4 regions of the Aliivibrio wodanis genome follow, and region 1 is predicted to be linked to each of the others. Evidence: predicted binding sites of a transcription regulator. Region 1 holds the regulator's gene; each other region holds the start of a gene.
The links. The regulator CRP, encoded in region 1, controls carbon source genes, mostly activating them, when cyclic AMP is high. The targets are predictions, from matches to a motif close to TGTGANNNNNNTCACA.
Positions count from the first base shown of each region.

Region 2: pyrG (CTP synthase) is a predicted target of CRP. The motif match lies at 2,383-2,398, and genes of this name have one in related genera.
Region 3: recB (exodeoxyribonuclease V subunit beta) is a predicted target of CRP. The motif match lies at 6,582-6,597, and genes of this name have one in related genera.
Region 4: cdd (cytidine deaminase) is a predicted target of CRP. The motif match lies at 5,638-5,653, and genes of this name have one in related genera.

Region 1 covers NZ_JBREXA010000002.1:1,996,069-2,004,319, forward strand. Annotated here, with positions in the region: gene hslV (ATP-dependent protease subunit HslV) at 88-612, shown strand; gene hslU (ATP-dependent protease ATPase subunit HslU) at 635-1,969, shown strand; gene ACU5DF_RS17080 (OsmC family protein) at 2,054-2,452, opposite strand; gene crp (cAMP-activated global transcriptional regulator CRP) at 2,698-3,330, shown strand; gene ACU5DF_RS17090 (DUF1338 domain-containing protein) at 3,402-4,196, opposite strand; gene astD (succinylglutamate-semialdehyde dehydrogenase) at 4,209-5,666, opposite strand; gene astA (arginine N-succinyltransferase) at 5,679-6,695, opposite strand; gene ACU5DF_RS17105 (aspartate aminotransferase family protein) at 6,856-8,070, opposite strand.
Region 2 covers NZ_JBREXA010000002.1:2,930,901-2,939,151, forward strand. Annotated here, with positions in the region: partial or broken gene relA (GTP diphosphokinase) at 1-93, shown strand, start outside; partial or broken gene ACU5DF_RS21640 (flagellin) at 297-1,431, shown strand; gene mazG (nucleoside triphosphate pyrophosphohydrolase) at 1,534-2,355, shown strand; gene pyrG (CTP synthase) at 2,486-4,126, shown strand; gene eno (phosphopyruvate hydratase) at 4,203-5,501, shown strand; gene ftsB (cell division protein FtsB) at 5,677-5,961, shown strand; partial or broken gene ispD (2-C-methyl-D-erythritol 4-phosphate cytidylyltransferase) at 5,965-6,682, shown strand; gene ispF (2-C-methyl-D-erythritol 2,4-cyclodiphosphate synthase) at 6,682-7,161, shown strand; gene truD (tRNA pseudouridine(13) synthase TruD) at 7,177-8,223, shown strand; gene surE (5'/3'-nucleotidase SurE) at 8,244-8,251, shown strand, end outside.
Region 3 covers NZ_JBREXA010000002.1:1,672,166-1,680,416, forward strand. Annotated here, with positions in the region: gene argA (amino-acid N-acetyltransferase) at 1-214, shown strand, start outside; gene ACU5DF_RS15660 (DMT family transporter) at 271-603, opposite strand; gene recD (exodeoxyribonuclease V subunit alpha) at 831-2,849, opposite strand; gene recB (exodeoxyribonuclease V subunit beta) at 2,842-6,468, opposite strand; gene recC (exodeoxyribonuclease V subunit gamma) at 6,803-8,251, opposite strand, start outside.
Region 4 covers NZ_JBREXA010000002.1:572,762-581,012, forward strand. Annotated here, with positions in the region: gene ACU5DF_RS10495 (methyltransferase) at 1-467, shown strand, start outside; partial or broken gene ACU5DF_RS10500 (amino acid aminotransferase) at 588-1,779, opposite strand; partial or broken gene purT (formate-dependent phosphoribosylglycinamide formyltransferase) at 1,996-3,181, opposite strand; gene ACU5DF_RS10510 (amidase family protein) at 3,405-4,568, shown strand; gene cdd (cytidine deaminase) at 4,621-5,514, opposite strand; gene ACU5DF_RS10520 (cache domain-containing protein) at 6,298-7,242, shown strand; gene ACU5DF_RS10525 (methyl-accepting chemotaxis protein) at 7,289-8,251, shown strand, end outside.

The DNA.
Region 1 (8,251 bases):
GAACCCTCCCCCCATTACAGTAGTAATAATCATGAAAGATGAAAGTAATCGTTTCTACGTTATCTCATCGAATAAGAGGTTTTACTCGTGACTACAATTGTTTCTGTACGCCGTGAAGGCAAAGTAGTGGTGGCTGGCGATGGCCAAGCATCTCAAGGCGATATGATCGCAAAGGGCAACGTAAAGAAAGTACGTCGATTATATAATGATTCAGTTCTTGTTGGTTTCGCTGGCAGCACAGCCGATGCCTTTATTCTGTTCGACCTATGTGAACGTAAACTGGAAATGCATCAAGGCAATTTAACTAAAGCTGCAGTTGAATTAGCAAAAGAGTGGCGTAGTGATCGTGCTCTTCGTCGTCTTGAAGCAATGCTTATTGTGGCAGACAAAACGACATCTCTAATCATTAGTGGTACTGGTGATTTAATTAATGCCGATAATGATCTATTAACTATCGGTTCTGGTGGTTACTTTGCTCGCTCTGCAGCGACAGCATTACTAGAAAATACCGATTTAGATGCACGTGATATTGCTACAAAAGCTCTTACTATTGCTGGCGATATTGACGTCTACACTAACCATAACCATACCGTTGAAGAACTGAACGTTTAACGACAAATAATAAGGAATACCCATGTCTGAGATGACCCCTCGTGAAATTGTACACGAACTAGATAGCCATATTATTGGTCAAGATAAAGCAAAACGCTCAGTGGCAATCGCACTACGTAACCGCTGGCGTCGTATGCAGCTCGATGCTGAGTTGCGCGCAGAAGTTACCCCAAAAAATATTTTAATGATCGGTCCAACAGGTGTTGGTAAAACAGAAATCGCTCGCCGTTTAGCAAAACTGGCTAACGCACCTTTCATTAAAGTAGAGGCAACTAAGTTCACAGAAGTGGGCTATGTTGGTAAAGAAGTTGAAAGCATAATTCGTGATTTGACTGATGTTGCGATCAAAATGACGCACCAACAAGCGGTAGAAAAAGTAAAATTCCGCGCTGAAGAACAAGCTGAAGACCGTGTTTTAGATATTTTATTACCTCCAGCTCGTGATGCATGGGGTAAGAATGAAGAAAGTGATAATGATTCTGGTACTCGCCAATCTTTCCGTAAAAAATTACGTGAAGGAAAACTAGATGATAAAGAAATTGAAGTAGATGTAGCTGCACCTCAAGTTGGTGTTGAGATCATGGCTCCTCCTGGCATGGAAGAGATGACAAACCAACTTCAAGGCATGTTCCAAAATCTATCTGGTGGTGAAACGACTAAAAAGCGTAAAATGAAAATTAAAGATGCGCTTAAAGCTCTAACTGAAGAAGAAGGCGCTAAACTAGTCAACCCAGAAGAACTTAAAGAGCAAGCTATCTTTAATGTTGAAAACCACGGCATTGTTTTCATTGATGAAATTGATAAGATCTGTAAAGGTTCAAATTCACAATCAGGTGATGTTTCTCGTGAGGGCGTACAGCGTGACCTACTTCCATTAGTGGAAGGCAGTACAGTGAGTACTAAACACGGAATGGTTAAAACAGACCATATGCTATTTATCACATCAGGCGCTTTCCAAATGGCAAAACCATCTGATTTGATCCCTGAGCTACAAGGTCGTTTACCGATCCGAGTTGAACTTGAGGCCCTAACTGCCAATGACTTCAAACGTATCTTAACTGAACCAAATGCATCATTAACTGAACAATACATTGCCTTACTCGCAACAGAAAATGTAAATATTGAATTTACTGTTGATGGGATTGATAGCATTGCTGAGTCAGCATTTAAAGTAAATGAAAGCACAGAAAACATTGGTGCTCGTCGTCTGCATACTGTGATGGAGCGTCTAATGGAAGAGATTTCTTATGATGCATCAGAAAAGAATGGCGAAAGCTTAATCGTTGATGCTGCTTATGTAACATCTCGCTTAGGTGAATTAATTACAAATGAAGATCTAAGCCGCTTTATTCTGTAATTTTTGATAAACAAACAGTAAAAATAAAATAAGCCTCACTCATAATAAATGTGTGAGGCTTTTTGATATTAACGAAGCTAACAACTAAACAATATCCCAAGAATGAGTCATTTCAATGCCTTCACCTAGCATCAAACATACTGAACAATATTTCTGTAATGAATCTGCTGTTACTTGCTCAACAATCTTAGGGTCAAGGCTCTCACCACTTACTTCAAAATGAATATTAATATAAGTAAACAGCTTTGGGGCAACCTCACGGCGCCCGCTTGACAGTTTTGCTACACAACCAGTGACAGCTTGATTTTCTGATTTTAACCCTGCAACAACATCAACCGAACTGCAACCTCCAGCAGCCATTAAAAGCATTTCCATTGGGCTTGGTGCTTTTTCTCCGCCATTTCCATCCATAACAACAGAATGGCCCGATTGAGATTGACCTAAGAAAGTAAATCCCTCAATCCATTTAACTTCAGCGTTCATAAAAGCCTCTTTACTACATAAAAGGAAAACTCGTGATCCATTTCACGAAAGTGTGCCCTTTGTCGCACATTTCATACGATCAAAGTCAAGAAATCGATTGCGAAACAAGGTATGATTTTATCAATTATCTCAACAAACATGCAGCCTTGTTCCGATAACCATATTGTATAGGCCAAACTGATATTTGGCTCAGTTATTTTAAAATGGATATCGCCTACTTGGCAAACGCAGAGGAAGTATAAAGTATGGTTCTAGGTAAACCTCAGACAGATCCAACATTAGAATGGTTTTTGTCTCACTGTCATATCCATAAATATCCTTCAAAAAGCACACTTATCCACGCTGGTGAAAAAGCAGAAACGCTTTACTACATCGTAAAAGGTTCTGTTGCTGTACTGATTAAAGATGAAGAAGGAAAGGAGATGATCCTTTCTTACCTTAACCAAGGTGACTTCATTGGTGAGCTTGGCTTGTTTGAAGAAGGTCAAGAACGTTCAGCATGGGTTCGTGCAAAAAGCCCTTGTGAAGTAGCTGAAATTTCATTCAAGAAATTCCGTCAACTTATCCAGGTTAATCCAGATATCTTGATGCGTCTTTCAGCGCAAATGGCAACTCGTCTACAAATCACTAGCCAAAAGGTAGGTGATTTAGCATTCTTAGACGTTACTGGCCGTATCGCACAAACGCTACTAAACCTTGCTAAACAACCTGATGCGATGACTCACCCAGATGGCATGCAAATTAAGATCACTCGTCAAGAGATCGGTCAAATTGTAGGTTGTTCACGTGAAACTGTTGGCCGTATCTTGAAGATGCTTGAAGAGCAAAACTTGATCTCTGCACACGGTAAAACAATTGTAGTTTACGGTACTCGTTAATTTAACGCTTACCTTAAACAAATAAAAACGCAGCCCTTGAGCTGCGTTTTTTTATGCTCAAAACTCAAAGCCTAACTATTTGTACTTTCAAAAATCTTGTCAGCAGAGGCAGCAACAAATCCCGTATATATTTTCCCATTTGGTAACGTATATCGCTTAGCAAACTCATAAAATCCACCAGGAATTTCAAACTCACCCTCAGTAAAATTCACTTTCACTTTATCCGCCATTGTTGATGACTGTTCTAAGTAAACCTCTGGAGATCCTTTCACTTCACCACCCACTTCGTTCATTGCAAAACCTGCATCACGTAAGTGTTGGTTCACATCAACCACTTCAGCAAACTCTTCAAGCTGATTGACGTAAACCGTAAAGTGATTAGCGCCATAACCATGAGCCGCTAACCAAGAAGCGTATTCACTTTCTTTTGCTAATACTTGATAGTCTTCGAAACTTAATGTCCAAGGCCTACCAGAAGAAAGAAAATCACTGGTGGCAAAATAGTGTGCTGGCACCTGTTCAACCAAACCATGAATAATGTCCTGTGTTTCAGCTGATAACTCTTCTACTAATAATTCACTAATAAAAACGAGTGGTGCATTAGGATCTGGGTGCTCAAAATGCTGCGCTTTCAGTTTTTTAGCTTCAAAGTCATAAGTCTCACACGCTTTATAGCCTATTGCTAAAAATGGCGCAGCGAGAGTCTGTAGCCCGACTTTAGGTAAATTAAACGTACGTAGCGCAATATGATCGTTAATCAGTTCATCGTTATTAGACAATAATTGATGTACCTTCCCAGCAGATGGGGATAAGCGCGCAATATAATCTTGCCACAATGACGAAAATAAAGAGTTTACATTATTCATGTTTATCGCCTCTTATAGAGTTAAACCCGGAGAGAGTTGAGCTGGAATTTCACACATATCGCCTTCCATTGATGCCATTGGGTATGCACAATAATCAGCAGCGTAATACGCACTTGGTTTCATGTTTCCTGATGCACCAGGACCACCAAATGGCGCGTCACCACTTGCTCCAGTCAGTTGACGGTTACGATTTACAATACCAGCACGAATATGCTCTACAAAATATTCCCACTCACTGTCATCAGTTGAAACAAGACCTGCCGATAATCCATAACGAGTATCATTAGCAAGCTCTACGGCTTCTTCTAATGTCTCATAACGCACCACTTGTAATAATGGCCCAAAGTATTCTTCATCCGGTAATTCAGCAACATTAGTGGCATCGATAATACCTGGAGAAACAAAGGCATGACCTAAACTTTTAGCTTCAAGCAAAGGCTCTCCACCCAAGTCTTGTAAATTCTTCTGAGCGTTTAGAATAAATTCTGCCGCTGCGACTGATATTTGCGAGCCCATAAACGGAGTATTATCAGCAAACGGTTGGTCAACAACGATGCTTTTTGCTACTTCAACAAGGCGAGCTAACAATTCATCGCCTGCTTTTCCAATAGGAACATACAAGCGACGAGCACACGTACAACGTTGACCTGCACTAATAAATGCCGATTGAATAATGGTGTAAACTGCCGCTTCTTGATCACCAAAATCTTTTGAAATAACCATCGGATTATTACCGCCCATTTCTAGAGCCAGCATTTTCCCTGTGTCTCCTGAAAATTGGCGATGTAAGATATGTCCAGTATTCGCACTACCGGTAAATAACAGGCCATCAATACCTTTAGCTCCCGCTAGCGCTTCACCTGTTGCACGAGCACCTTGTACTAGATTAATCACACCATTTGGCAAACCTGCTTGTTGCCATAGTTTCATAATCACTTCACTGGTCCATGGCGTCTGCTCTGATGGTTTTAGCACTACAGTGTTACCGGCAAGCAGTGCTGGAACAATATGACCATTAGGAAGGTGCCCAGGGAAGTTGTACGGGCCAAAAACAGCCATTACACCTAATGGACGATGTCTTAGTACTATTTTATTTCCCGCCGCTTCACGCTCTTTATAAGGCGTTCTTTCATGATAAGCACGAATAGAAATTGCGATCTTACCTACCATCGCACCTGCTTCAGTTTTTGTTTCCCAAAATGGCTTACCGGTTTCTTTCGCAATCACTTCAGCTATCTGATCTGCATTCTCTTTTACTAATTCGGCAAAACGCTCAATAATCACTTGGCGCGCTTCAAAAGGCTGTTTTTTCCACTCAATAAAGGCATGACGTGCCGCACTAACGGCTGACTCAACCTGCTCTTTGGTTGCGCTATCACCTTCCCACACCACTTCACTGTTGTACGGGCTTACTGATTGTATCGTTTCACCATTACCTGAAACCCAATCCCCTGCAATCCAATGTGTCATATCCTTTGTCCTCTATTGAGCTAATAATCGTACGTAATCATCTACATTAACTTGTAAAGCCGTTGCTGCTTCTTGAGTTAAATGAACGGTATCAGTCGCCTTGTCATAAGCGGCAGTAGTTGCTGTTGCTCTGAAATTCTCAAACGATGTATTTGAGATTAAATACTGTTGCGAGCTGTTATGTTCCGTAATAATTACTTTTGCTTTAAATGAATTTCGCACCGATTCAATGCTACGTAAATCACACTCGACAGTTGGGCCAGCATCAAAAATATCAACGTAACCACGGCAACGAAAGCCTTCCGTTTCTAATAGTCTTAGCGCAGGTTTGGTCTTATCATGTACCTTACCGATAACTGCTTGCGCTTCCTTACTTAGTAAGCTGACATAAATTGGTAGTTTCGGCATTAAGTCGGCAATAAAGCCTTTGTAACCAATACCTGTTAAATAATCTGCTTCGGTAAAATCGATAGAGAAAAAGTGTTTCTGTAGCCATTTCCAAAATGGGGATTCACCTTCTTCATCCGAGACACCGCGCATTTCAGCAAAAATTGTGTCAGAGAATCGATGTGGGTGTTCTGCCATCATTAAAAATCGAGCTTTCGACATCAAGCGACCATTAAGGCCTTCTCTAAATTCAGGGCGTAAGAAAAGCGTACAGATCTCAGTACTGCCAGTGTAATTACTCCCAAACGTAAGAACTTTAACTACATTATGTACATCCAATTTACGAGAAAAATGCACAACTTTACTGATGTGATAATTATAGAAAGGAGAATCTAAGCCAACCGCCGCTTCTATCCCTGTTGTACCTGTTACTTCACCCGTTACAGAGTCTTCTCCCACCATAAGGTAGCCTTCTGTACCTGGCGATTGAACTTCTTTTTCAAAGCTATCTATGGAGTGGTCAATTCTATTTCGTAATTGCTCTTCGTTAACTGGTAATGAAGTAAAACCATGACCTGATTCTACGGCACATTGATGAAGCGCAGGATAATCTTCCTGAGTGATAGGACGAATAACAAGCATCAATATTCCCTCCGATGCGATGTTTCATTGGCTGTGCTAAGTCCAATAGATATAACTTCAAGGCTATCTATTGGAGTGAACACTTTAGAATGTAAATTTATTTATATAAATAAAAAGAAGGCAACTCAAACCCCTGAGCTGCCAAAGTTCCTATATAAATCTATTTTTTTAAAGAAGAGAGAGCCTTGTCTAAACGCTCAAAACCTAACTCAACTTCTTCTTTTGTAATAACTAATGATGGAGTAAAGCGAACCACATTGACACCTGCGACCAAGACCATTAATCCTTGTTCTCCAGCTGCAACAAGTACATCACGTGCACGTCCTTGCCATTCCTCATTTAATGCAGCACCCAGTAATAAACCTTTACCACGGATTTCAGCAAACATATCGTATTTTGCATTAAGTGCTTCGAGTCCATCACGGAACCATTGCTCGCGCTCTTTTACGCCAGCCAACGTTTCTGGTTTTGATACTTCTTCAATCACAGCTTCAGCTACTGCACACGCTAATGGATTTCCACCATAAGTAGAGCCATGAGTACCCACTTTTAAGTGCTGAGCAAGCTCTGTCGTGGTTAGCATGGCACCAATTGGGAAACCGCCACCTAATGATTTTGCTGTACTTAAAATATCAGGTGTAACACCTAAACCTTGATAAGCATAAAAGTCACCAGTACGGCCATTACCTGTTTGTACTTCATCAAAAATAAGTAGCGCGTTGTATTTATCACACAGCGCTCTTACACCTTCTACAAATTCTGATGTAGGTGAAATCAGTCCACCTTCACCTTGCAATGGCTCCATCATGATCGCACAGGTTTTTTCTGACATGTGTGCTTCAAGCTCTGCAAGATTGTTATATTCAAGATGAGTAACATCACCCGGCTTAGGACCAAAACCATCAGAATAAGCCGCTTGACCACCAACCGTTACCGTAAAGAAAGTTCGACCGTGAAAGCCTTGTTTAAAGGCAATGATTTCACTTTTCTCTGCACCATGAACATCAACTGCCCAGCGTCGAGCTAACTTCAATGCTGCTTCATTCGCTTCTGCACCAGAGTTGGCAAAAAATACTTTCTCAGCAAATGACACTTCAGTTAATTTTTTCGCTAAACGAATAGCTGGTTCATTGGTCATCACATTACTAAGATGCCACAGCTTCTGTGACTGCTCTTGCAACGCGTTAACCATCACAGGGTGACAATGACCCAAACAACTTACGGCAATGCCGCCAGCAAAATCAATGTACTCTTTTCCTGCTTGATCCCATATACGAGCACCTTCACCTTTGACTGGAATAATTTCCATCGGGTTATAACAAGGTACCATTACATCATTAAAATCTTTACGTTCGACTTGTGAATTGGTCGTCATCACACTTTCCTTCTGCGTATGCCGTTTTTCAGCATAATATTTACAAACCATTAACCTTTTCAATAGCACAAAATTCTTTTTTTGAACTAAAAAAGTTCCTTTTTATAGCCAAACATGACTTATCAGTCAGTTTTTTAGAATAGTTATAATTCCACGCTATAGCAGGTAGGTAGATAAGTAA
Region 2 (8,251 bases), 930 kb from region 1:
GATTTAGAAGTGTTTAACGCTGATATTCTTGGGCGATTAATTACTCGAGTTGAACAAGTAAAAGATGTCATGGAGGCTATTCGCTTATCTTAAATAAAAACAAAAGTTACAGCTATTATTTAAGTTGTTGATTTATAAGTCTTAGCTATGATGGCCGAATGTTTTATTGAGCATTCGGCTTTTTTATTTAAAAAATACTCAAGTTCTGAAATATCAGGCCGTAAAGATAAGTATCAACGATGAATTATAGGCTTCTATCCTATAACAATAAGTGAAGCCAGACCGGAGCAAGAATTATGTCAATTTCAGTAAATACAAATATCTCAGCGATGACAGCACAGCGTTACTTAAATAATGCAACGACTGCTCAAACTGATTCAATGGAGAAATTGTCTTCAGGCTCAAAAATCAACAGCGCTGCTGATGACGCTTCTGGTCTTCAAATATCAAATCGTATGACAGCACAAACTCGTGGCTTAGATGTAGCAGTTCGCAATGCTCATGACGGTATGTCAATTGCACAAACGGCTGAAGGCGCGATGAAAGAAACAACTAACGTACTACAACGTTTACGTGATTTATCTCTTCAATCAGCAAATGGTTCAAACCACTGAGGCTGATCGCCAAGCAATGCAAGAAGAAGTTGGTTCATTAACTGATGAGTTAAATCGTATTGCAGAGACTACATCATTTGGTGGAACACGCCTTATCAATGGTGAGTTTGGTACAAAATCTTTCCAAATTGGTGCCGACTCAGGTGAAGCGGTAGCAATGACACTAAATAGTATGCGTGCTGATGAGTCAACAATGGGTGGCAAATCTTACTCTGCTGAGAAAGGCCGTGATATTAACTGGGCTGTAGGCAAAGAAGGCACTCAATTAAACGTTCAATATAATGACAAAAATGGTAACGAGCAAAAAATCAATATCACAGCAAAAGCAGGCGATGATATTGAAGAATTAGCGACTTACATTAATGGTCAAACTAATGAATTAAGTGCTTCAGTAACAGAAGATGGTGTACTTCAAGTATTCATGTCAGGTGAAACTATCTCTTCACCATTAGAGTTTAGTGGTTCTCTAGCCAATGAATTAAAAATGGGCGGTGAATCAGATGATACTGTTGGTTCAATGGACTTAACAACTGTTGGTGGCGCACAGCGCTCTATTGATGTTATTGATGCTGCCTTAGAATATGTTGATAGTAACCGTGCTGATTTAGGTGCTTTCCAAAACCGTTTTGAAAGTGCGATTCAAAATTTAACGAACATCAATGAAAACATTACTGATTCAAATAGCCAAATCAAAGATACTGATTTTGCAAAAGAAACAACAACGTTTACTAAGAGCCAAATCTTAAGCCAATCAAGTTCTTCTATTTTGGCACAAGCGAAGCAATCGCCAAACATGGCAATGAGCTTATTAGGTTAGACCCTATAACACTAAGCTTTGTAAAGCTTAGCTCTATGAATTTAGAAAAAGCGATGACTATAATGGTCATCGCTTTTTTGTTTTTTAATCACAGGTAAATCTATGACAAGCTCAAATAATCTTGAACAATTGCTTTCCATCATGGCGAAATTACGTGACAAAGAATCCGGTTGTCCGTGGGATAGAAAGCAAACCTTTGATTCAATTATTCCTCATACCTTAGAAGAAACCTATGAAGTGGTGGATGCCATTCATAAAAAGGATTGGGTCAATTTAAAAGAGGAGTTAGGTGATTTACTATTCCAAGTGATCTTCTATTCTCAAATTGCCAAAGAAGAGCTGCTGTTTGATTTCAATGATGTACTTGAGACGTTAAATGAAAAATTAGTTCGTAGGCACCCCCATGTGTTCAGTGATGACGTGTTCTCGTCAGAAGAAGAGATAACTGCCAATTGGGATAAAGTTAAGCAACAAGAACGGTTAGAAAAAGAAGCGTTAGATAGTGAGTCAAAAGAACAGCAGAGCATCTTAGATTCGATTCCTAGTGCGTTACCTGGCTTATTACGAGCAAATAAGATTCAAAAGCAGTGTGCAAAAGTGGGTTTTGATTGGGATGAGTTGCAACCGGTTGCTGATAAGGTAAGCGAAGAGGTTGCAGAGGTGCTAGAAGAGGCACGAAAAAATCCACGAGATGAGAAGAAGCTTGAAGAAGAATTAGGAGATTTACTTTTTGCTACAGTAAATTTTTCTCGTCATTTAGGAAAAAATCCTGAACAAGCTTTATGCAAAGCAAATGATAAATTTGAACGTCGTTTTCGTCAAGTTGAAGCGAAAATCGCCAAAAAAGGCAAAAAAATGCAGGAATGTGATTTAAATGAACTAGACTCAGAATGGGAAAAAGTGAAACGAAGTGAGCAGAATTGATTTGGAGCAAAAAATAAATCAATTAACTGTGATACTTTTCACGTTGTGGCGATAAAGCGGTTCTGGTATATTCATTTCCCGTCCAGATAAAATCCATTTTATTCCTCATTACACCAATTTCAGGTAACGTATGACGACGAATTACATTTTTGTAACTGGCGGGGTTGTATCCTCACTAGGTAAAGGTATTGCAGCAGCATCATTAGCAGCTATTCTTGAAGCTCGTGGCTTAAAAGTCACTATGATGAAGCTTGACCCATACATCAACGTTGATCCAGGCACTATGAGCCCAACTCAACACGGTGAAGTATTCGTCACGGAAGACGGCGCAGAAACTGATCTAGATTTAGGTCACTACGAGCGCTTCATCCGCACCAAAATGACTAAACGTAATAACTTTACGGCAGGTCGAGTATACGCAGACGTTTTACGTAAAGAACGTCGTGGTGATTACTTAGGTGCGACAATCCAAGTTATCCCTCATATTACGAATGCGATTAAAGAACGTGTTATCTCTGGCGCTGAAGGCCATGATATCGCACTCGTTGAAGTTGGTGGTACAGTTGGTGATATCGAATCTCTACCATTCATGGAAGCGATTCGTCAACTTGCTGTTGAGATAGGCCGTGAACATACAATGTTTATGCACCTAACTCTTGTGCCTTACTTAGGCGCTGCTGGTGAGCTTAAAACTAAGCCGACTCAGCACTCAGTAAAAGAACTTCTGTCTATTGGTATCCAGCCAGATATCTTAGTTTGTCGTTCTGATCGTGTTATCCCAGCAAACGAACGTAAGAAAATTGCTCTTTTCTGTAACGTACAAGAAAAAGCAGTTATCTCAATGAAAGACGTAGATTCAATCTACAAGATCCCACAACTTATTAAAGCACAAGGTACTGATGAGTTAGTATGTAAACGCTTTGGTATTACGGCTCCTGAAGCTGATCTTTCTGAGTGGGAACAAGTAATTTATGAAGAAGCGAACCCTACTGGTGAAGTTACTATTGGTATGGTTGGTAAATACATTGAATTACCAGATGCTTACAAGTCAGTAAATGAAGCATTAAAACACGCGGGCTTGAAAAATCGTCTAAACGTCACTATTAAATATGTAGACTCGCAAGATGTTGAGTCTAAAGGTACTGAAATCCTTGAGGGCTTAGATGCAATTCTAGTTCCTGGTGGTTTCGGTGACCGTGGTATTGAAGGTAAGATCCTTGCTGCTCAATACGCTCGTGAAAATGCAGTACCATATTTAGGGATCTGTCTTGGTATGCAAGTTGCGCTGATTGAATATGCGCGTAACGTTGCTAATATGGAAGGGGCTCACTCTTCTGAATTCTCTAAAGACACTAAATTCCCTGTTGTTGGTTTAATCACTGAGTGGATTGATGGTGAAGGTAAGGTTGAAGAGCGTACTGAGAAATCAGATTTAGGCGGCACAATGCGCCTTGGTTCTCAGCTATGTCACCTTGCTAAAGGTTCTAAAGCTCGTGAGCTTTACGGTAACGCAACTGTTGAAGAGCGTCACCGTCACCGTTATGAAGTAAATAACAATTTACTTCCTCAGCTTGAAAAAGCCGGCCTTAAAATTTCTGGTCTATCAGCTGATAAGAAGCTTGTGGAAATTATTGAACTTCCTAACCACCCATGGTTTGTGGCTGCTCAATTCCACCCAGAATTCACATCAACTCCTCGTGATGGTCACCCATTATTTGAAGGTTTTGTTAAAGCAGCAGGTGAAAATGCTCGCGGTGAATTCGAAAAGTAATAGGATTTACGGATAGCTGCTCAATGTTGTAGCAGCTATTTTTAGCTTTTAAATTAAAGAAAATAGAGGAAACACAATGTCTAAGATCGTTAAAGTTCTAGGTCGTGAAATCATCGATTCTCGTGGTAACCCAACAGTTGAAGCTGAAGTTCACCTAGAAAGTGGTTTTGTAGGTATGGCTGCTGCTCCATCTGGCGCATCTACAGGTTCTCGTGAAGCTCTTGAGCTACGTGATGGCGACAAATCTCGTTTCCTAGGTAAAGGTGTTCTTAAAGCTATCGCAGCTGTAAATGGTCCAATCGCAGAAGCTCTAATCGGCAAAGACGCGAAAAACCAAGCTGAAATCGACCAAATCATGATCGATTTAGATGGTACAGAAAACAAAGCAAACTTTGGTGCTAACGCAATCCTTGCTGTTTCTCTAGCAAATGCTAAAGCTGCTGCAGCTGCTAAATCTATGCCTCTTTACGCTCACATCGCTGACCTAAACGGCACTCCTGGCGTATTCTCTATGCCTCTACCAATGATGAACATCATCAACGGTGGCGAGCACGCTGATAACAACGTTGATATCCAAGAATTCATGATTCAACCTGTTGGCGCTAAAACGCTTAAAGAAGCTCTACGCATCGGCGCAGAAGTTTTCCACAACCTAGCTAAAGTACTTAAAGCTAAAGGCCTAAGCACTGCTGTTGGTGATGAAGGTGGTTTCGCTCCTAACCTTGAGTCTAACGCTGCTGCACTAGCTGCAATCAAAGAAGCTGTTGAAGCTGCTGGTTACGAGCTAGGTAAAGACGTTACTCTTGCTATGGACTGTGCTGCTTCTGAGTTCTACAACAAAGAAGACGGTATCTACGACCTTAAAGGCGAAGGTAAGAAATTTACTGCTGAAGAATTCAACCATTACCTAGCTGGTCTTGTTGAGCAATTCCCAATCGTTTCTATCGAAGATGGTCTAGACGAGTCTGATTGGGCTGGCTTCAAGCACCAAACTGAACTTCTAGGTGACAAGATTCAACTAGTTGGTGACGATCTATTCGTTACAAACACTAAGATTCTTGCTCGTGGTATCAGTGAAGGCATCACTAACTCAATCCTTATTAAGTTCAACCAAATCGGTTCACTTACAGAGACTCTAGCTGCAATTAAGATGGCTAAAGATGCTGGTTTCACAGCAGTTATCTCTCACCGTTCTGGCGAAACTGAAGATGCAACAATTGCTGATCTAGCAGTTGGTACAGCTGCAGGTCAAATCAAAACTGGTTCTATGAGCCGTTCTGACCGTGTTGCTAAGTACAACCAACTAATCCGTATCGAAGAAGCTCTAGGTGAACTAGCGCCATTCAACGGTCTTAAAGAAGTTAAAGGTCAATAATCTCAGCTTCTGAGAATATGACTTAATTCTTTAATCGTTCGATTAGAATTTAGATATAAAAACCGTCTCATTTGAGGCGGTTTTTTTATTTCAGCTACACAGCTAGTGAAGTTCTAATAAGGGGTTGATATAGTTAACCTTCAATTTTTATCATTATTAATTTATTGGAGCAAGTATGCGTGCATTTGCCATTTTATTATTGGCCACCCTAGGTTGGCTTCAATATACCTTATGGTTTGGAAAGAATGGGATGTCAGATTATGCAAAAGTGTCCAATGATGTCGTCTTACAAGAAGAAGTGAATCAAGGATTGCGAAACCGTAACGAGCAAATGTTTGCTGAAATTGATGATCTGAAAAAAGGCTTAGAAGCGATAGAAGAACGTGCTCGACATGAGTTGGGAATGATAAAAAAAGGCGAAACATTTTATCGAATCATTGATAATAATAGTGAAGGGTAAGCAATGTCTTTAACAGAAGCGTCGTCCATTGTTGCTATTGTTCCGGCAGCAGGTGTAGGCAGTCGTATGAAAGCGGATCGCCCAAAACAGTATTTATTACTTGATGGAAAAACCATTTTAGAGCATACCATCGAGCAATTACTGGCTTTTTCTTGTCATTGATAAAGTAATAGTGGCCATTAGTGATACCGATCCTTACTTTGATGAATTACCGATATCAAAAGATAAGCGGGTAATACGTGTGCCAGGAGGCATAGAGCGAGCAGACTCTGTACTTTCTGGCTTAGAATATTTAAAAGAACATCAACTCAGTGAGTGGGTCATGGTGCATGATGCTGCGCGTCCTTGTATTCGACATAGTGATATTGAAAAATTGATCGCTGAAGTTATCCCTCATCATATTGGTGGGATTTTGGCTTCTCCTGTACGAGATACAATGAAACAAGCCAACCAAGAGTCGACAATTGAAACCACCATTGATCGCAGTGTGTTATGGCATGCTTTAACTCCGCAACTTTTCACAACTGAGATGCTGTATTCAGCATTAAAAACAGGATTAGAAAAAGGCTTATCGATTACCGATGAATCTTCAGCTATCGAATTAATGGGTTATCTTCCTAAACTCGTTCATGGGCGTGCCGATAACTTAAAAGTCACGCAACCTGAAGATCTTGATTTAGCTGAGTTCTACCTTCAAAAAATGAAAAAGGAAACCAAATAATGAGAATTGGACACGGATTTGATGTACATAAATTTGGTGGTGAAGGCCCCGTTATTATCGGTGGTGTTAGCGTTCCTTATGAACAAGGTTTAATTGCACACTCTGATGGCGATGTTGCATTACATGCACTGAGTGATGCGTTGCTTGGGGCGATTGCTGAGGGTGATATTGGTCGTCACTTTCCTGATACTGATGATAAGTGGAAAGGTGCAGACAGCCGTGCTTTATTGCGTGATGTCTACCGTCGTGTAAAAGAGAAAGGGTTAGTTTTAGGTAATGCTGATGTAACTATTATTGCTCAAGCCCCTAAAATGGCACCACATATTCAAGCAATGTGCGCGGCAATTGCTGAAGATTTAGAAACAGAACTTGGTAATGTAAATGTAAAAGCGACAACGTCTGAACGTCTCGGTTTTACAGGAAGAAAAGAAGGCATCGCTTGTGAAGCGGTGGTGTTGTTAGTTAAAGCATCTTATTAATTAGAGATATATTCTATGTCAGACATCATGTCTAATTTTTCGTGGTTATACGGAAAACCAGTAGCAACAGGTAAATTAAAGCAACTACCTGAGCACTTCATTGTAAAAGAAGTGCTCGGTTTTTCGTTCACTGGTAAAGGTGAGCACCTAATGGTTAAGATCCGTAAAACGGGTGAAAATACCAAATATGTTGCCAATGAATTAGCTAAATTTTGTGGTGTAAAATCAAAAGATATCAGCTGGGCTGGTTTAAAAGATCGTCATGCAGTGACTGAACAATGGTTAAGCGTACACTTACCAAAAAGTGATCATCTTAAATTTGCCTTATTTGAGGCAACACACCCTGGTGTTGAAATTTTAGAAATGACACGCCACAACAAAAAATTGCGTCCAGGTGATCTTCTAGGAAACAGCTTCCAGTTAATTGCGACAGAAGTAACTGACATGGACGATGTATTAGCTCGTTTAGAGAAAGTCAAAGTGTCTGGGGTGCCTAACTATTTTGGTTCACAACGTTTTGGTCATGAAGGCAATAACGTGACAGAAGCGCGTCGTTGGGGTCGTGAAAACGTTCGTACTCGTGATAATACGAAGCGTAGTTTCTATTTATCAGCAGCGCGTTCTTGGATCTTTAATCATATCGTTTCGCAAAGAATAACAGAGGGTTACTTCTCTCAACCGGTTGATGGTGATATTCTTCTAGATCGTTCAGATCGTATCGTTAATGAGAATGTAACCTCAGAAGAGAACATTCAAAAAATTCAGAGTGGTGAATTATCAATCAGTGCGGCATTAGCTGGTGATAATCAATTACCAACGACAGATACAGCACTAGCATTGGAACAGCCAAACTTAGATGCTGAACCTGATTTAATGGCGTTGATCTGTGGTAACCGCATGCGTCATGAGCGCCGTAGTGTTGAATTACATCCTGAAAACCTCACTTGGTCTTCTGAGGGGGATACGTTAACGCTGAATTTCTCTTTAACATCAGGCAGTTTTGCAACAGTAATTGTCCGTGAGTTATTGCAAGAAATTGAAGTAGAAAGAACGTACGAATAATACAAAATTCAGTAAAAGAAGTGGAGAT
Region 3 (8,251 bases), 320 kb from region 1:
GGATGGTGATCGTGGTGTAATTTTACTTAACCGCTTACGAGTTAAAGCCAAACAGTTCAAATTATCACAACTGTTTGTTCTTACCACTCGTAGTCTTCATTGGTTTAGAGAGCAAGGTTTCATTGAAGTTAATGTTTCGCACTTACCAATGACAAAACAAAAGTTATACAATTTTCAACGTAAATCCAAAATTTTAGTGCTACAAGTCCTATAAAAGAAAAAGGCTGCAATGGAATCACTCCATTGCAGCCTTTTCAATATAATTAGCCGTTAGTGACCTGCGGTATTAGAAAACAAATTAACCACTAGTACACCTGAAAGAATAAGTGCGATTCCTGCTACAGCTGGTAAATCCAGTTTTTGCCCATAAGCAAAATATCCGATACCCGCAACCAAGACAATTCCTGCCCCACTCCATATCGCATACACAATTCCCACTGGCATCGTTTTTACTGTTATTGAAAGTAAAAAGAACGCGATAGCATAACCCACACCAACAATAAGGCTTGGTGTTAATTTCGTAAACTGCTCTGTTTTTGGTATATAAGAGGTCGCTATTACTTCAGAAATAATGGCGATAATAAGAGCCATTGCTGGCGGCATTGAAACAAGTAATTTAAACATATAACGGAACAGCCATATTAATACCAACTCTATTAATCATCTAATTAATGATATTGGTAGAAAAAAGATCCGGTATTCCTTCCGAATTTTAGAGGCGCAATTATAAGCATTTATTTCATATTTACTAGAGGTGGAGAAGAAAATGACTATTACATATATGAAATAATACAGCGGCTAATATTTTCTTTATTAACCACTGTATTTATTTAGCTCATCAATGATGCTAATCCACTGTTTCTCTGAGTTTTAATCATGACTCCTCGCGCCACCACTTTCTCTGTTGCGAACAGATCGAGTTTTTTCTTCGCTCGAGTAACACCCGTATAAATCAACTCTCGCGTTAAGATTGGGCTGAACTCAGCAGGTAAAGCTAAAACTGTATGTTCAAACTCAGACCCTTGAGATTTATGAATCGTCATTGCATACACGGTTTCATGCTCTGGTAATTGGCTTGGTAATACTCCACGAATCGAACCATCCGGCATATCAAAATAAACACGTAAGCGTTGATCAACAGGATCTGGCATCGCAATACCAATATCACCATTATAAAGACCTACGCCATAATCATTTTGAGTCACCATGACAGGACGACCTGAATACCACACTTCATCACCATGAGGAATTAAATCAGATTTTCTTAATCCTTTTTCAATGCGTTGATTAAGCCCTACAACCCCAAAGTCGCCTTCGCGCATTGCACACAATAATTGAATCTGGCTAAAGGCTTTTAATGCCACTTCTGGTTTATCGCCCGCATGGATATGGCCTAAATAACTGCGATAGCCATTTACCATCATGGTGATCATTGCGTTATAACTATCATTGCTTAAATCATGAAAACGAATATCTGAGAACCCTTTAGCCCATACCGCTTCTACTTTAAATTTGCTGCCTTCATTAATGGCTTTGGCAAGCTGCCCTATACCTGATCGAGCATCAAAACGGTAACTCTTTTGCAGCATACACAAGCTATCAGCTACCGCGTTATTGTGCGATTGCACAGGCAAAGCATAGCCTGTTAATTGAGATAATTGTTGTGCTTGATTCTGGCTGTAACCCATTTTGGTAAACTGACAGATATCACCTAACACCGCTCCCGCTTCAACTGAGGCTAACTGATCTTTATCGCCCAATAAAATAACACGCGCGTGTTCTGGTACCGCATCGAGCAGTCGGGCCATCATAGCTAAATCGACCATCGAGGCTTCATCCACCACCAATACATCAAGGTGCAATGGATTGCTTTTGTTATGACGAAAATCTACTTGGTTTGGAATATAACCAAGCAAGCGATGCAGCGTACTTGCGTCTGTCGGGATCGCTTCTTTTACTTCTGGTGCTAAACCAATAGATTGCACCGCTTGACCAATAGATTCAGTCAAACGCGCTGCGGCTTTACCAGTAGGAGCCACTAACTTAATTGCGATGCTTTTATTGTCTTGCTGAGCTTGAGTCACTAGGGAAGCCAAAAGCTTGGTAACCGTGGTTGTTTTACCCGTTCCTGGGCCACCAGAGATCACCGAGAATCGACGAGTTAACGCCACAGCTGCCGCGACTTTTTGCCAATTCACACAATGGTTATTTGGAATTAATTGATCTAACGTTTCTAATTCTGAAGATTTAGTCGCGGCTAATAAAACCGCATCAATTGCCTGCCAATCCAGATCATCAGACTGAACAACATCAAGCATATCGCACACCAATTGTTGGCGAGAAACTTGGTTATTATTCTCTAACTTTTTCAATGCTGAAAATACAAAATGATACTGACGGGCAAACAACTCATCCAATGTATTCGATAGCTGAGGATTTACCGCCACACTTTGCGCCGCTTTAGTTATACGGTTAGACACTCGTTGCTCAAACGCCCAATAGCGTTGTAAATACAAGCGAGTACCATCAAAAGCTAAAGGTTTGGCTTCTGTACCATTCGATACCGTAGAGGCATTGGTTAACTCAGAAATCCAGCTACTTTTTTCTGGAACTAATTCCAATAGCGCATCACGATACTTTGCAGGCAACGTAAACAAATCACCTTGTTCTATTTGCTCAATATCAATACAGACGTGACCTTTTCCTAACTCATGACTGGTAATAGCAGACAGCAACATAATGAGATTTTTATCGCTGTATTTTTCTTGCTGAGCTATAAATTTGGCAAATTGAAGATCCAATGGGCGAAGTACACCATGAGCCATTAAGTATTGTAATTGCTTAAGCATCGACTGTTTCTCCATCTACCAATAACTCTAATTCTTCTAATAACACTTCACTTGGTTTTGAATAAAAGACCCCATTTGAATTGCTATCATGCCCCTCATGACTATTTTCAATACCACGCAAGAAAATATAATACGCACCACCAAAATGGGTATCGTAATCATAATCGGCAATACGGCTTTTCAAGAATCGATGCAACGCTAAAGCATACAACTGATATTGGAAGTCATAACGATGATCTCGCATTGCTTCAATTAAAGCGTCACCGCCGTAGCATTCTGGGGAATCTCCCAAATGATTTGATTTCCAATCGAGAACGTAATATTTTCCTTCATGCTCAAACACTAAATCGATAAAGCCTTTTAGCATGCCGCTAACGGTCGAGAAGCCAAGTTCTCCTGCACGAGCAGATACTTCATCGTGTTTGGCGATGGTTTTATTAACTAAACTCGAATTCAATAACGTTATCGGTAGTAAAAATTCCATTTCAACCAAACGTTGAGCTGGATCTTTGGTTGCCAAGCGTAAATCGTGACCATCCAACGGACAATCGAGCACGCGTTGCATCATGCTTTGAACGACGTCTAACCACTCTACATCGTAGTTTTCTTTTTCTAATAGCTTGATGATTATTTGTGTATTTTCTTCGCTATTAATTGGTTGAGTAAATTCAACCTCTTCAAACAATGAGTGTAAAAACGTACCCGCTCTCGCACCGCGAGGGAAAGTAAAAATAGTGCGTTCAGGCTCTAAATCTAACTCTTTTTCATCTTTATCTTCAGCTGAATCTAAATCCAAATTAATTAATTCTAACGAGGTGTCATTATGATGATTACCTTGTTTCACCAAACCGGAATAACTGGTCATCCACCAATTACTTTTTACAGGCTGATTCAATTTGTTGGCCGTTAATGCTAACGAGTTATCGTCTGCTTCTTGATAAAGCACATCACTCAAGGTTTGGGGTGATTGGATCACCATAGGCGAATTGCCTGCTATTAATTTTTCAAGACACGCTTGAAGCTCAGCAATATCACATTCATCCGCTTGTTGGATCAAATACCCTAAACCAGAAAGATGTACACCCGTTGGTGGTTTTTTCGACGTGCCTTTACCTATAGGTGCCATGCCAATATAACAAGCATAAACAGCACGAGTCAGCGCAACATAAATCAAACGTAAGTCTTCGGCTAAGCGTTCTTTTTCTGCCTTCTCAACGGAATCATCTTCTTTTAATAAATCCAACACCGAGTAACGATTGTCTTCATCATAAAAGCTAACTTCGCCTTTTTTATCCACGGCTCGATAGGAGCAAACAAAAGGCAAAAAGACGAGATCGTATTCCAACCCTTTTGATTTATGAATTGTCACGATCTGCACCAAGTTACGCTCAGATTCTAAACGTACCGTTTGCTCTTCAGCATCGCCATTAGGTTCAGAAATCGCATCAGATAACCAACGCAACAATCCATAGTCACTGTCGAGGGTTTGGCTTGTTTGTTGTAATAATTCACCAATATGCAATAAATCGGTTAAGTGACGTTCACCGCCATTTTCAGCCAGTAAACGCTCTGAAATACCTTGTTGAGTAATAATTTGATGCAACATAGGCATGATGCCACGTTGTAACCAATGCTTACGGTAGGCGCGGAACTCATTAACGGCTAATTCCCACTGCATTTCATCGACATTAAATTGATGTAGTTGATCGGCCGTATAAGCAAACAAAGACGAGGCTAATGCAGAACGAACCGCTCGTGCATCCGTTGGCGTCATTGCAGCCTGCAATAAACGCAAAATGTCTTTAGCTAAAGGAGAAGAAAATACACTGTCTCGGTTCGACAAATAAACACTGGCAATACCTTGTTTTGATAAGGCTTCACGAACCAATTTACCTTCTTTACCAGTACGAACCAGGACCGCAATATCACCCGCTTTGATGGCTTGTTTTTTCTCGCCATTTTGTAAATACGCCGAGCCCTGTTGCGCTCCAGTCAAAATAGTTTGAATTTGTGCAGCGGTTGATTCTGCCATCACACGCTGATAGGTGGTTTTATTTACCGGATTGCCATCTTTACTCTCTTGCAACCAAAAGGTCATTGCTGGCTGAGTTTGATTATCTAGTGCCCATGATTTTTGCTCGGCACTAACAGGGTTATATTTAACTGGATAAAACGGAATATCGTCATCGTATAAAAAGGGCTGCTTGCCATGTTCAAAAATACGATTCACTGACGACACCATATCTGCGGTTGAACGCCAGTTAGTATCCAAGGTGTAATGATCCGCAACTTGGCGGCGCGCTTGAATATAAGTAAAAATATCCGCGCCACGGAAAGCATAAATCGCTTGTTTTGGATCGCCGATCATAAACAAACCACACTGTGGCTGATCTTGATAAAGCGAACTAAAAATCGAATATTGCAGCGGATCGGTATCTTGGAATTCGTCGATCAAAGCGACTGGATATTGCTCGCGGATTTTATCTAGCAATAAGGCGTTTTCTTTATTTTCTGTGGCTTGAGATAACTGACTTAACAAATCATCAAACGATAACCAGTTCTTCTGCTCTTTTGCTTGCTGTAAGGTGTCTCGACAGCGATGAATGGCTAAAGATAACAATGGCTGTTTTATTTCTAATGGCTGCGCTAAAAAGTCATCAATTAATTTAAATACCGCGTGTTCTGGTGCTTCGCCTTTTTTGGTCTTATCAATTAATAACGATTGAGAAAACTTTTCAAGCTTATCGTGTACTTGCAATGAGGTTGTTGGGTTATTGGCCCACAATGACACTTGCTCTAACCAGTTTGGTAAATTCTTTTTAGTGTAGCTGCGTTTATCAACACCTGAGCCTGAAATTAAGGCTTCAAAATCAGCACAATGTGACGACCATTGCTGCTTTAATTCATCTATTCGTGCAATGCCCTGCTGACAAAACTCTTCCAATGAACTTTCTAGTGGTTCAACCGTTAAATGCTTTGGGACACCAGTAAGACTATTGCCCATATCACCTAATAATGCAGAAGGGCTTGGCCAACAATCATAAACACTTTCAGCCACCATTTTAGGAAGATGATAAAAACTACGGCGCCAAAAATCTGCGGCCACTTGATGCATTAATTTGGCTTGGTCGGTAACAAATTCACTTTCAAACTGAGCGCCAGATTCAAATGCATTTTGCGTTAGCATACGCTGACAAAAGCCATGAATAGTAAAGATTGAGGCTTCATCCATACTGCGCTCAGCATTCAATAATATGTGAGCTGCTGACTTATGATCAGAAATAGCAGCTAATAACGGATCAATAACGGGATCGCCACTCTTATAATCACTTTTATGCACAGCACGAGCAAACGCTAAGCGAGCATCATGGATCTTAGCTCGAATTCGCTCTCTTAATTCTGCGGTTGCCGCTTCCGTAAAAGTCACTACCAGTATTTTATCTACGGTTAATTCTTCACTATGGCGACTGTTCTCATCACCATGCCCTAATAGTAAACGTAGGTATAAACTGGCAATGGTAAAGGTTTTACCTGTACCTGCGGAAGCTTCAATTAAACGTGTCCCATGTAAAGGAAACGTCATTGCATTCAATTGATTTGGAGCTGCGATTGTCGTCATCGAACATCACCATTTTTATTTATCATCAACACTCTGTTTTTACAGACTATTTGTGTGACCCATATCGTAGTTCATTAGGAACAACGATAATAAAATTAATAAAGCGACCAATGTGAGATCTTTCTCACGGTTCACTTTTTATGCTTTGTTACACTCTGCGCACTTACAAAGAGCTCATTAAATGTGCATTTGTATTAAAGGATTCGGTCAACCTCTGACCTGTGGCCGTACAGCGAACGCCCTACACTAAAAATGATTTACTGGCGGCCACCCTACTCTTTTCTTCCGTGCTTTTTCTTCAATACCTTTTTCTTAAGCATTACTTTGTTTTAAACTACAGCTTTTCTTTCTCACTGTGTAACAAGGCATCATGTAATACGTTTTTCGCGTTATCAAAAATAGTCTGACCTAATTCGTCATTCCACTCGGGCCACATACGCATAACATAATCATTGCTGTTTTCACCCGCGTAACGAGTTCCATTGTATTCATCTGCCATTTTTTTTAGTGCTTTTTCATGAGTTTCTTCATCGTCATTCCACACACCTTTTTTATCTATGTGTGCTTCTAGCCCAGCTAATGCCGCTTTTGGTAAATAAGGCAATGGTGCACAGTTACCAGAAATATAAAGACTTAATATAACTTCTAAATGTTGATACGCTTTTTCTGTTTCGATTGGCTCAAAATGATAAATCGCATCGGTGCCAAAGAGATGAGTAAATTGCTGTTGCTTCATCGCACACAAACAAAGATGATCAATCCACGTTGCTAAGATTTCATGTGAACGAATTTTACCCCCACGATAACGCAGCATTCCCGCTTGATAACGCTGTTTTAGCCAGCCTTGTAATTCCATTTCACCATGAGGAAAAGTAAAGTGTAAACGCACTTCTTGATCCTCTAATAGTGATGTCGTTAATGGCTGAATATGAGCCACTAACTCTTTTACCGTGTTCACTTCTTTGTCTGCCGCGATCTCACCAAAGCTACCAATAGGTAATTTTCCTTGCGCTTTTTGTTGCTGATAAAACTCACGACTTAGTTGAGATACTTGGTTAGGATCATCATAGGCCAATAACTCTTCTAGCAATTCTGATTTCATTCCATAACCAGTACGACCATCAATAGAAAACGGTTCATCATCTTCAACTCGACTCTCTACCGTTTCAAAAAATACTTTTAAACCACGGTTAAAGAAATAGGCGACAGGTAAGCGCCAAAAGCGTTGTAGTTCGGTTAATTCAAGCTCTTTTGATTCTGGTGCAAATACTAAAGGTTCAGTTTGGAATTCTGGCGCGGCTTGGCCTTCGAGTTTTGCGGTTGGCAGCCATTCACTGGCATAACTGGTGTTATCACCCACAAAACTCTGTTGGCTATAAGGAACCAAAGGATGTTCTATTGTTAATTTTTTAACTAAGCGTTTAGCTGACTCTTCAGGGTTCAGCTCACTATCGCCATCTAGACAATAACTTTGCTGACAATACTCAAGCAGTTCACTCACCAAAACAGAAGGGGCTTTTTCTGTATTATCTCGAATAGAGCGACCTATATAGCTGAGATAAAACGCTTTATTCGCCGATTGCAGTGCTTCTAAAAACAGATATCTATCATCATCTCGACGTGAACGGTCACCCGGCTTCATGCGTTTCTGCATTAAATCGAAACCTTCAACTGGCATGGTTCTCGGATAAGACCCATCTGTCATCCCAAGTAAACACACCACATCAAATGGAATTGAACGCATCGGCATCAAGGTACAGAAATTTACTTGTCCTGCTAAGAA
Region 4 (8,251 bases), 1.4 Mb from region 1:
TACTTTTATCCAAAGATGACTTACGTCTGCCTTTACAAGAGACCGTTGTTGCAGGGCAAAGAACTCAGCGTCATCGTCAACAAGAAATGTCTTTCCGTTTAGGTTTTGATGCATTGCAAAGAACATTGACGAGCAAAGATAGCTACCTTCCTATTCCTAGTATTAAAAAATCATTATTAAGTGATGGGTTTGGTGCGTTCTGCCATTGGGCTGCGGGTAAAAAAGGTCTAACATTAACGGATGATATTGATTATGACATCTGGTTAGAAAAAGGAAAAAAAGCATTTGTGATGATGGAAAAATGCGATTTGATACAGCACTTATTTAAACGCCCCCTAGAAATTTGGCTTTGCTTAGATCGTGCTTTACTAATGGAAGAGGCGGGGTATGACGTTCGTATTGGTGAGTTTTGCTTAAAAGAAGAAACCCCTCGAAATATTGTTATTCAAGCAAGAAAACAGAAGTAATAATAAACAGATAATAACTGAAATTGCCAACATTATATTATTGAAATAACAAATGCTTTTGAAATAATAAAGGCGCTAAATTAAGCGCCTTTCAATTGATTTTAAGCAATTAGTAGAGAATTAAAGAACCGCTGCAATCCCTTTACATAAAGGAAGCATATTGTCTTTTGTCATGCCAGCAACACTTATACGGCCAGAGCCAACAATGTAAATTGCAAACTCATCTTTTAAGCGGTTAACTTGCTCTTTAGATAGACCAGAGAAAGAGAACATGCCATTCTGACCTTCAATGAAGCTAAAATCTGCTTTAACACCTTGTTCTTTTAGTGTTGTTACAAAAAGAGTACGCATTTCTTGGATACGGTCACGCATCTCAGCAACTTCTTGTTCCCACTCAGTACGCAGCGCATCATTATTTAGAATGTGCGTAACGACAGCAGCACCGTGTGCTGGTGGATTAGAGTAGATAGAGCGAATGATTGCTTTTACTTGAGAGAAAGCATCAGAAGCAACAGCGGCATCTTTTGCTACCAGTGTAAATGCACCAACACGTTCGTTGTATAGACCGAAGTTTTTCGAGAATGAACTTGCCACTAATAATTCTGGGCAGTATTGAGCGAAAGTACGAAGGCCTGAAGCATCTTCTTCAACACCTTTAGCAAAGCCTTGGTATGCAAAATCAAATAAAGGTAGTAGCCCTTTTTCTGAACATAGTTTTGCTAACTCTTCCCATTCAGATGCCGTTGGATCAATACCCGTAGGGTTATGGCAGCAACCGTGAAGAAGTACAACATCACCAGCTTCAGCTTGTTGTAGGTCTGCTAACATTGCAGCGAAATCTTTTGATTTAGTTTCAGCATTGTAGTAACTGTATTGTGCTGTTTCAATGCCAGCGGCAGTAAATACACCAATGTGGTTTGCCCAAGTAGGGTTACTGATCCAAATTTTCACATCGCCAAGTTGACGCTTAATGAACTCACCAGCAACTCGTAATGCACCAGTACCACCTGGCGCCTGAGCTGTTTGTGCTCGTTTGTCTGTAATAACTTCTGCTTCAGCACCAAACAACAGTTTTTGAACAGCAAGTCCATATTCTGCTGTACCTTGAATGGTTAGATATGATTTTGTTTTCTCAGTATCAAGCAATACTGCTTCTGCTTTTTTTACTGTTTTCAATACAGGGGTTTGACCTGACTCGTCTTTGTAAATACCAACACCTAGGTTGATTTTTTCAGAACGTGGGTCATTTTTAAATTCATCAGTTAGGACCAAGAATAGGGTCAGCGGGAGCGGCAGCGATTTTTTCAAACATAGTCATCATCCATGGTGAAGGGTAAAATAAAAATTAAGAATCTATTTAGCTATTTATACCTGTTAACCTTGTAAGTTTGCAACGGTTAGATAACGAAAAGATCAAATTTAATGCTTTTAATAGCGAAATAGAAATTAGAGTGATAGAAAAAGACAACAGAATAGCGATTGAATGCCGTTCTGTTGTTTTACTGAATCAACTGATTTAAAAATAAAGTTAATAAGTGATCTTTATTTTATTTGATGCATCGATAGCATCCTTAATAGCACCCTTAATGGTATCACGTCGTGTGATTGCAACCCCTAAACGACGGCGACCATCGATCTCTGGCTTACCAAATAATTTCACTTGAGTTTGGGGTTGGCTTAATGCATCAGACAATCCATCAAAGCGAATGTTATTTGAAGTCCCTTGACCAAGAACAACTGAAGATGCAGAAGGACCATATTGAATAATATTGAATAATATTGTTGATTGGCATTCCTGTAAATGCACGAACATGCAGAGCAAATTCAGACATCTCTTGGGAAATTAACGTAACCAAACCAGTATCATGTGGGCGAGGGGATACTTCATTAAAATAGATATGATCACCTTTAATAAACAGCTCAACGCCAAACAGACCGTAGCCACCTAATGCATTTACTACTTTTTCTGCTGCATCTTGTGCAAGTTTTAAGGCTGATTCAGTCATTACTTGAGGCTGCCATGATTCACGGTAATCCCCATCTTCTTGTCGATGACCAATTGGCGCACAAAAATGAATACCATCAACAGCACGAACGGTTAATAATGAAATTTCATAATCAAAATCAACAAATCCTTCTACAATAACTCGGCCAGCACCGGAGCGTCCGCCATCTTGAGCGTAATCCCATGATGCTTGAATGTCAGCTTCTGTTTTAATGACACTTTGGCCTTTACCTGATGAGCTCATGACAGGTTTAATTACACAAGGCATACCTACGAATTGGACTGCTTCAACTAATGCTTCATAGCTGTCAACAAAACGATAAGGGGAGGTTGGAAGGTTTAACTCTTCAGCAGCTAATCGGCGGATCCCTTCACGGTTCATTGTTAGTTTGGTAGCATTTGCAGTAGGAACAACATTAAGGCCTTGTTTTTCTAGTTCCACTAATTTATCAGTCGCTATAGCTTCAATTTCAGGCACAACGTAATCAGGTTGTTCTTTATTAATAATTTCTTCTAATGCGTTCGCATCTAACATATCAATAGCGTAACTGCGATGAGCTACTTGCATTGCTGGTGCATGTAGATAGCGATCAACTGCAATCACTTCCAAGCCAAGACGTTGACATTCAATCGCCACTTCTTTACCAAGTTCACCAGAGCCAAGTAATAACACTTTTGTTGCAGAAGAAGACAGAGCTGTACCAAACATAATCGATTCTCATGTAGTTGTGAAAAGTAACAATGGAATGATACCTTGTTTCCACCAATACGCAAACGTTTGCCTTTGAGTTTTTATTTATCGCGAATTTTTTAGGATGGGATGAATGTCACACTGTAGAGTGAATTATAAATAGTGTGAATATGTTGAATTGTATTCAGTGCCGCGATTGGTATGCTACTTCTCTTTGATGTTAATAACAGTATTGTATTATATGGATAGTGAAACAAATTATGTCGCCCACTCAGGCCCTGAACAGCAAGTGGCCTTTTATGGACTTTTAGAAAATAAAAAGTTTGTTGTGAGTGATTGTATTAACATTAAAGATACTCCGAATGGCTTAGGTAACCCACAGTGGTTAACGCAACAAAAAGAAGCCAAAGAGAATGCTCCAATTGTTGATATTTTATTAAAAGGGGGAGCTCGATTTATAGGTAAAACTCATATGGATGAGTTTGGTCTAGGACTTCATGGTAGAAATCCGCATTATAAATCTATTGAGAACCCAAATAGTGAAGGTAGACTGATTGGTGGGGCATCATGTGGTGCTGCTGCTGCAGTGGCAAGTGGTCGTGCTGATATCGGTTTAGGTATTGATGTGGGTGGTGGCATTCGTATTCCTGCCGTTTATTCTGGACTCTATGGTTTTAAGTCTTCTTCTAGCGAAGTTAATATGGAAGGGATCGAAATATTAGCAAAAGAAGAAACCTCTCTTGGCTGGCTGGCTAATAGCCTTTCTGATATTAGAAAAATAGCGACTATGTTAACGCCAATGTCACCATTGATGACCGTTGAGCGAATTGTTGTTTTAGATAACTTATTTACCGATATTCCAGAGGAAGCTAAATCAAGATTAGAAGAATTACTTAAATCAGTTCCTTATGAGGTAGTTCGTAGCCGCTCAATCAGTAAAATCATCACAACCAAAGCTGCTGAAAGTTTTAAAGTGATCTCTGTGATCCGTTCATTACGAAAAATAGAACCTTGGATCGAAAAAAATAATGAAGATCTAAGTGATGAAATCAAAATAAAAATGAAATGGTTATCAGAACTGAAATACAAAGATGAAAGGATAGCGTTAGAGCAGAGAGAGTTAGTACAAACGGTTTTAGAGTCAATACTGGATAATAAAACACTCTTATTAATGCCGACAACAGCTAATATTGCACCACCAGTGTCTACCTCTAGTGAGCAATTGTATAACCTGAATTCATTAATTTTGAAGTACACATCTTTAGCGAGTTTGGCTGATCTACCTCAACTGCATTTGCCGTGGTTTAAAGTAAAAAATTCGCCTTGGGGCATCTCATTGATTGGTCAGAAAGGAATGGATAGACAGTTAATTGATGCTGCGATCCGTTGGAAAGGCAATCATTAATAAAATAGAATGAAAAAGAGAGGAGACTAGAATCTCCTCTTTTTTTTAGTGCTTATAAAGAAACATACTCAAGTGCAACATTAGCATTTAGCGCTTCTAACGTACTTTTTGTAATAGCTAAGTGGCTAATCGCACCTTTATGATCTTCAATTAGAGCAGCAGCTTTAACATCAAACAAATTCTCACGGGACATATTTGCATGAATCAAAGCTACTTGAAGTGGTGGTAGACTTGGATTGAATGCCGCATTTTCAGCATACATACCGTGATAGATTTGACCGCTCTTCATTTCAAGCGCAATACCGCTGATATTATGTGAATAAGGAGCATGACTTTGATTTGCTGCTTTTAATGCAGAAATCAGCAATGCCGAACTTGTGTCTAATGTTAGATTATGTGAAACCTCAGCAAGTAGGCCGCCTTCAATCCCTAAATCTTTAGGACCAAATGATTCAGGTAAATACTCTTGTAAAGATTTTTCATCACGCTCAGGTAACTGAACCATTAATGTATCAGCGGTTGTTAACTCATTCATGAACTGACGACAGTGACCGCAAGGGCTAAAATTAATCGTAATGTCCGAAATCCCTGTTTCACCGTGAATCCACGCATGGCTAATTGCAGATTGTTCAGCATGAACCGTTTGTCCTAATTGGACATTACTAAATTCCATATTAGCGCCAAAATACAAATGACCAGATTGGCCACGAGCAATCGCTCCCACATAGAAATTAGAGATAGGGGCAACAGAAAAGGCCGCAGCAAGAGGAAGCAATGCTAAACGTAATGCTTTGTCACTGAGTTGAGTTTCAGATAATAAAGCTTGAAACTGCTCTTTGGTGATAACACCTTTAAATTGTGGAGTGATTAAAGGAGATAGCGCCGATTGTAAATCTGTAGACAGATCTGCAAGAGCATTTTCTAGACGTTGTTGTAATGTTGTCATTTGTAGAGTGGTCATCGGTGTGATCCTTTTTAAATTCTTCTGGACTCATTATTAGGGACTATAGTCATAGAAACGTAGATCAATATCACACTCATTAAGGTAAATATACATTAATTACATCAATGAGAGAGAGGTCACACGTATAGTGGTGGCATTTTGAACAATTATAAGCAAGGTGCTATTAATTGTAATAAAAATTTTTCCGATGATTGTCTATTTTACATAAAATGTATTTAAAATTATTTTTAGCTATAACCCTGTTTTTTCGAAAAGAAAAATATCTATTTAATAAAGAATTATAAACTCTAGCATGTAGAATTGTACCTAAGCTATATTATACTTTCTTTTGATGTTAATGGTGTGATTGCTGCTCATCTTTACTGTTAAGATAAGTGCGAGTAAGTGTTAACCACTAGCGGTAAGTTTTTTCTGTTGTTGATATTGAACTACAAACACTAAGTTATAAAAGTAAGCTGACCTTGCTATTGATTTATAACTTCGAGCCATTGTTGATAATGGAATGTTTATATTAAATGGTTTTCATTTTTTTATATGTCTTTACGTTTCGATAATGTTTCAATTTTGCAGTGTAAGTTATTAGTTTAATTGATTGTTAATCATATTAACCAGTTTACTAAAATGCAAACGTTTGCAAAGTGTGCGTTTGGTCATAAAACTTATTTTTTACAGATTAATATACTGAGGTGTAATTGCGGTGACATGATTGCTCCCTATAATTCAATTGTTCTTATTTATAATAATTATTATTAGGAAAAGTTGAAAATGAAGTTTTTTGATTCAATAGCAAATAAACTTGTATCTAGTGGTGTTTTATTTTTGATATTAGCTTCTTCTGTAACTTTTTATTACATAACGATGCAACGAGTAGATTATGTAGAAAATGAAGTGAGAAAAGAGGTTGAATTAGTCACTACAAGTGCAGCTAGTTCGATTAAAAGTTTTTATTCAGAAAGAGCAAGAGTTGTTACGACACTTTCTGAAAATACTTTTATGAAAAAATGGTTTAATGATTATGATTCTCGAGGTAGTGATATAGATTCAGATCCTAATTATCAAATGATTACATCAATGTTTAAATCTGTTTCAGAGCAAGATCCAGTCATTAAATCGGTATTTTTCTCTCCCGCTAATACATATGAATATTTTGATAAAAACGGAAGATATAGCGATACAGATTACTATACAAACAAACGACCGTGGTGGTATGAGTCCTTAGATAAAAATCAATTATTTATCAATGATCCTCAAATAGATATGGTAGATAACAGTATGGTTAGTTCAATAAAAACAACTATTTATAATGATGGTAATGAACTTATAGGTGTTATGGGAATTGACATTCTGAGTACGGAGATTAAGAATGAGATTATAGATAATCTTAAATATAATGGTATTGGGATAGGTTTTTTATTTACAGCGAACAGTAATTTAATTGTCTTTAGTGATGAATCTTCTGCTCTTGATATGTCATCATTCCCAAAACTAAGTGAAGTGAATAATATTGGTTCAGGAACAAAAGGATTTGAACAAATTGAGGGAAAATTAGCTGGGTTAGATTTAAAAGAAATAACAATAAAATATAAAGGGGAAGAGCAACTTGTTTTTGTAAATAGTGTTATCGATGAGTCAATAGGATTAGATTGGCGAATTGGGTTTATTGTACCCAAAAATATAATATCGTCTCAAACCAAACCAATTGGTTATTAATTTATTCCTTATCGCGATAGCGACTATTGCTTTTGGGTGTTTAATTATGTTCTTTATGATTAATAGATTATTAACAAGGCCTCTTAATAAAGTTGTAATGGCGATGGATGATATCGCAATGGGAGATGGTGATTTAACTCGTCGATTAGATGAGAGTAAGCCTGATGAGTTGGGAAAATTGAGTTCATCATTTAATATATTTGTTACTAGTATTCAATGTATTATTAAGCAAAGCCGAGATGTGACAAATAGTATTAACTATGAATCGGAACAGCTTGAGTTATTAAATACTCAGTTAGGTCATGATACATCGGGACAGAAAAGATTCTTGGAGCAAATTGCAACCGCTGCAACGGAGATGACTCAAACTATCAGTAGTATTTCAGATAATACCAAAATAACCAAAGATTATGCGATTCAAGCTCATATGCATTCTAATCAAGGGCAAGTTTTGGTAGGTAGTGCAACTAAGCTAATGAGTGATTTATATCAAGATGTATCTACATCTGAAGCCGTTGTTAATAAATTAAATGAAAATGCTTCATCAATTTCTAGTGTATTAGAAGTTATAAAAAGCGTTGCAGAACAAACCAATTTACTTGCATTAAATGCAGCAATTGAAGCAGCAAGAGCTGGAGAGCAAGGCAGAGGTTTTGCTGTAGTTGCTGATGAAGTTCGTACGCTTGCAAGTCGTACTCAAGATTCGACCATTGATATTGAATCAATAATTGAAACCCTCCAAATTTCAGCCGTCGATGCAGTCGCTTCTATGAATGTTGGCCGCTCTAAAGCAGAGCAAGGTGTAGAGCTTATTAAAGAGGTAAGTGAAAAGTTAAACCAAATAGATCAATCGATTGGTTTAATAGATAAGCAATCTCAAGAAGTCTCCTCAATGGTTCAAGAACAAACTGTCGCTTCGCATGAAATCAGTAATCAGACCGTTTCAGTAGATAATTTAGCAGAATCTATTGTCGTTAGTATTGGCAGCGTATCTGAAAAAATTGCGGTT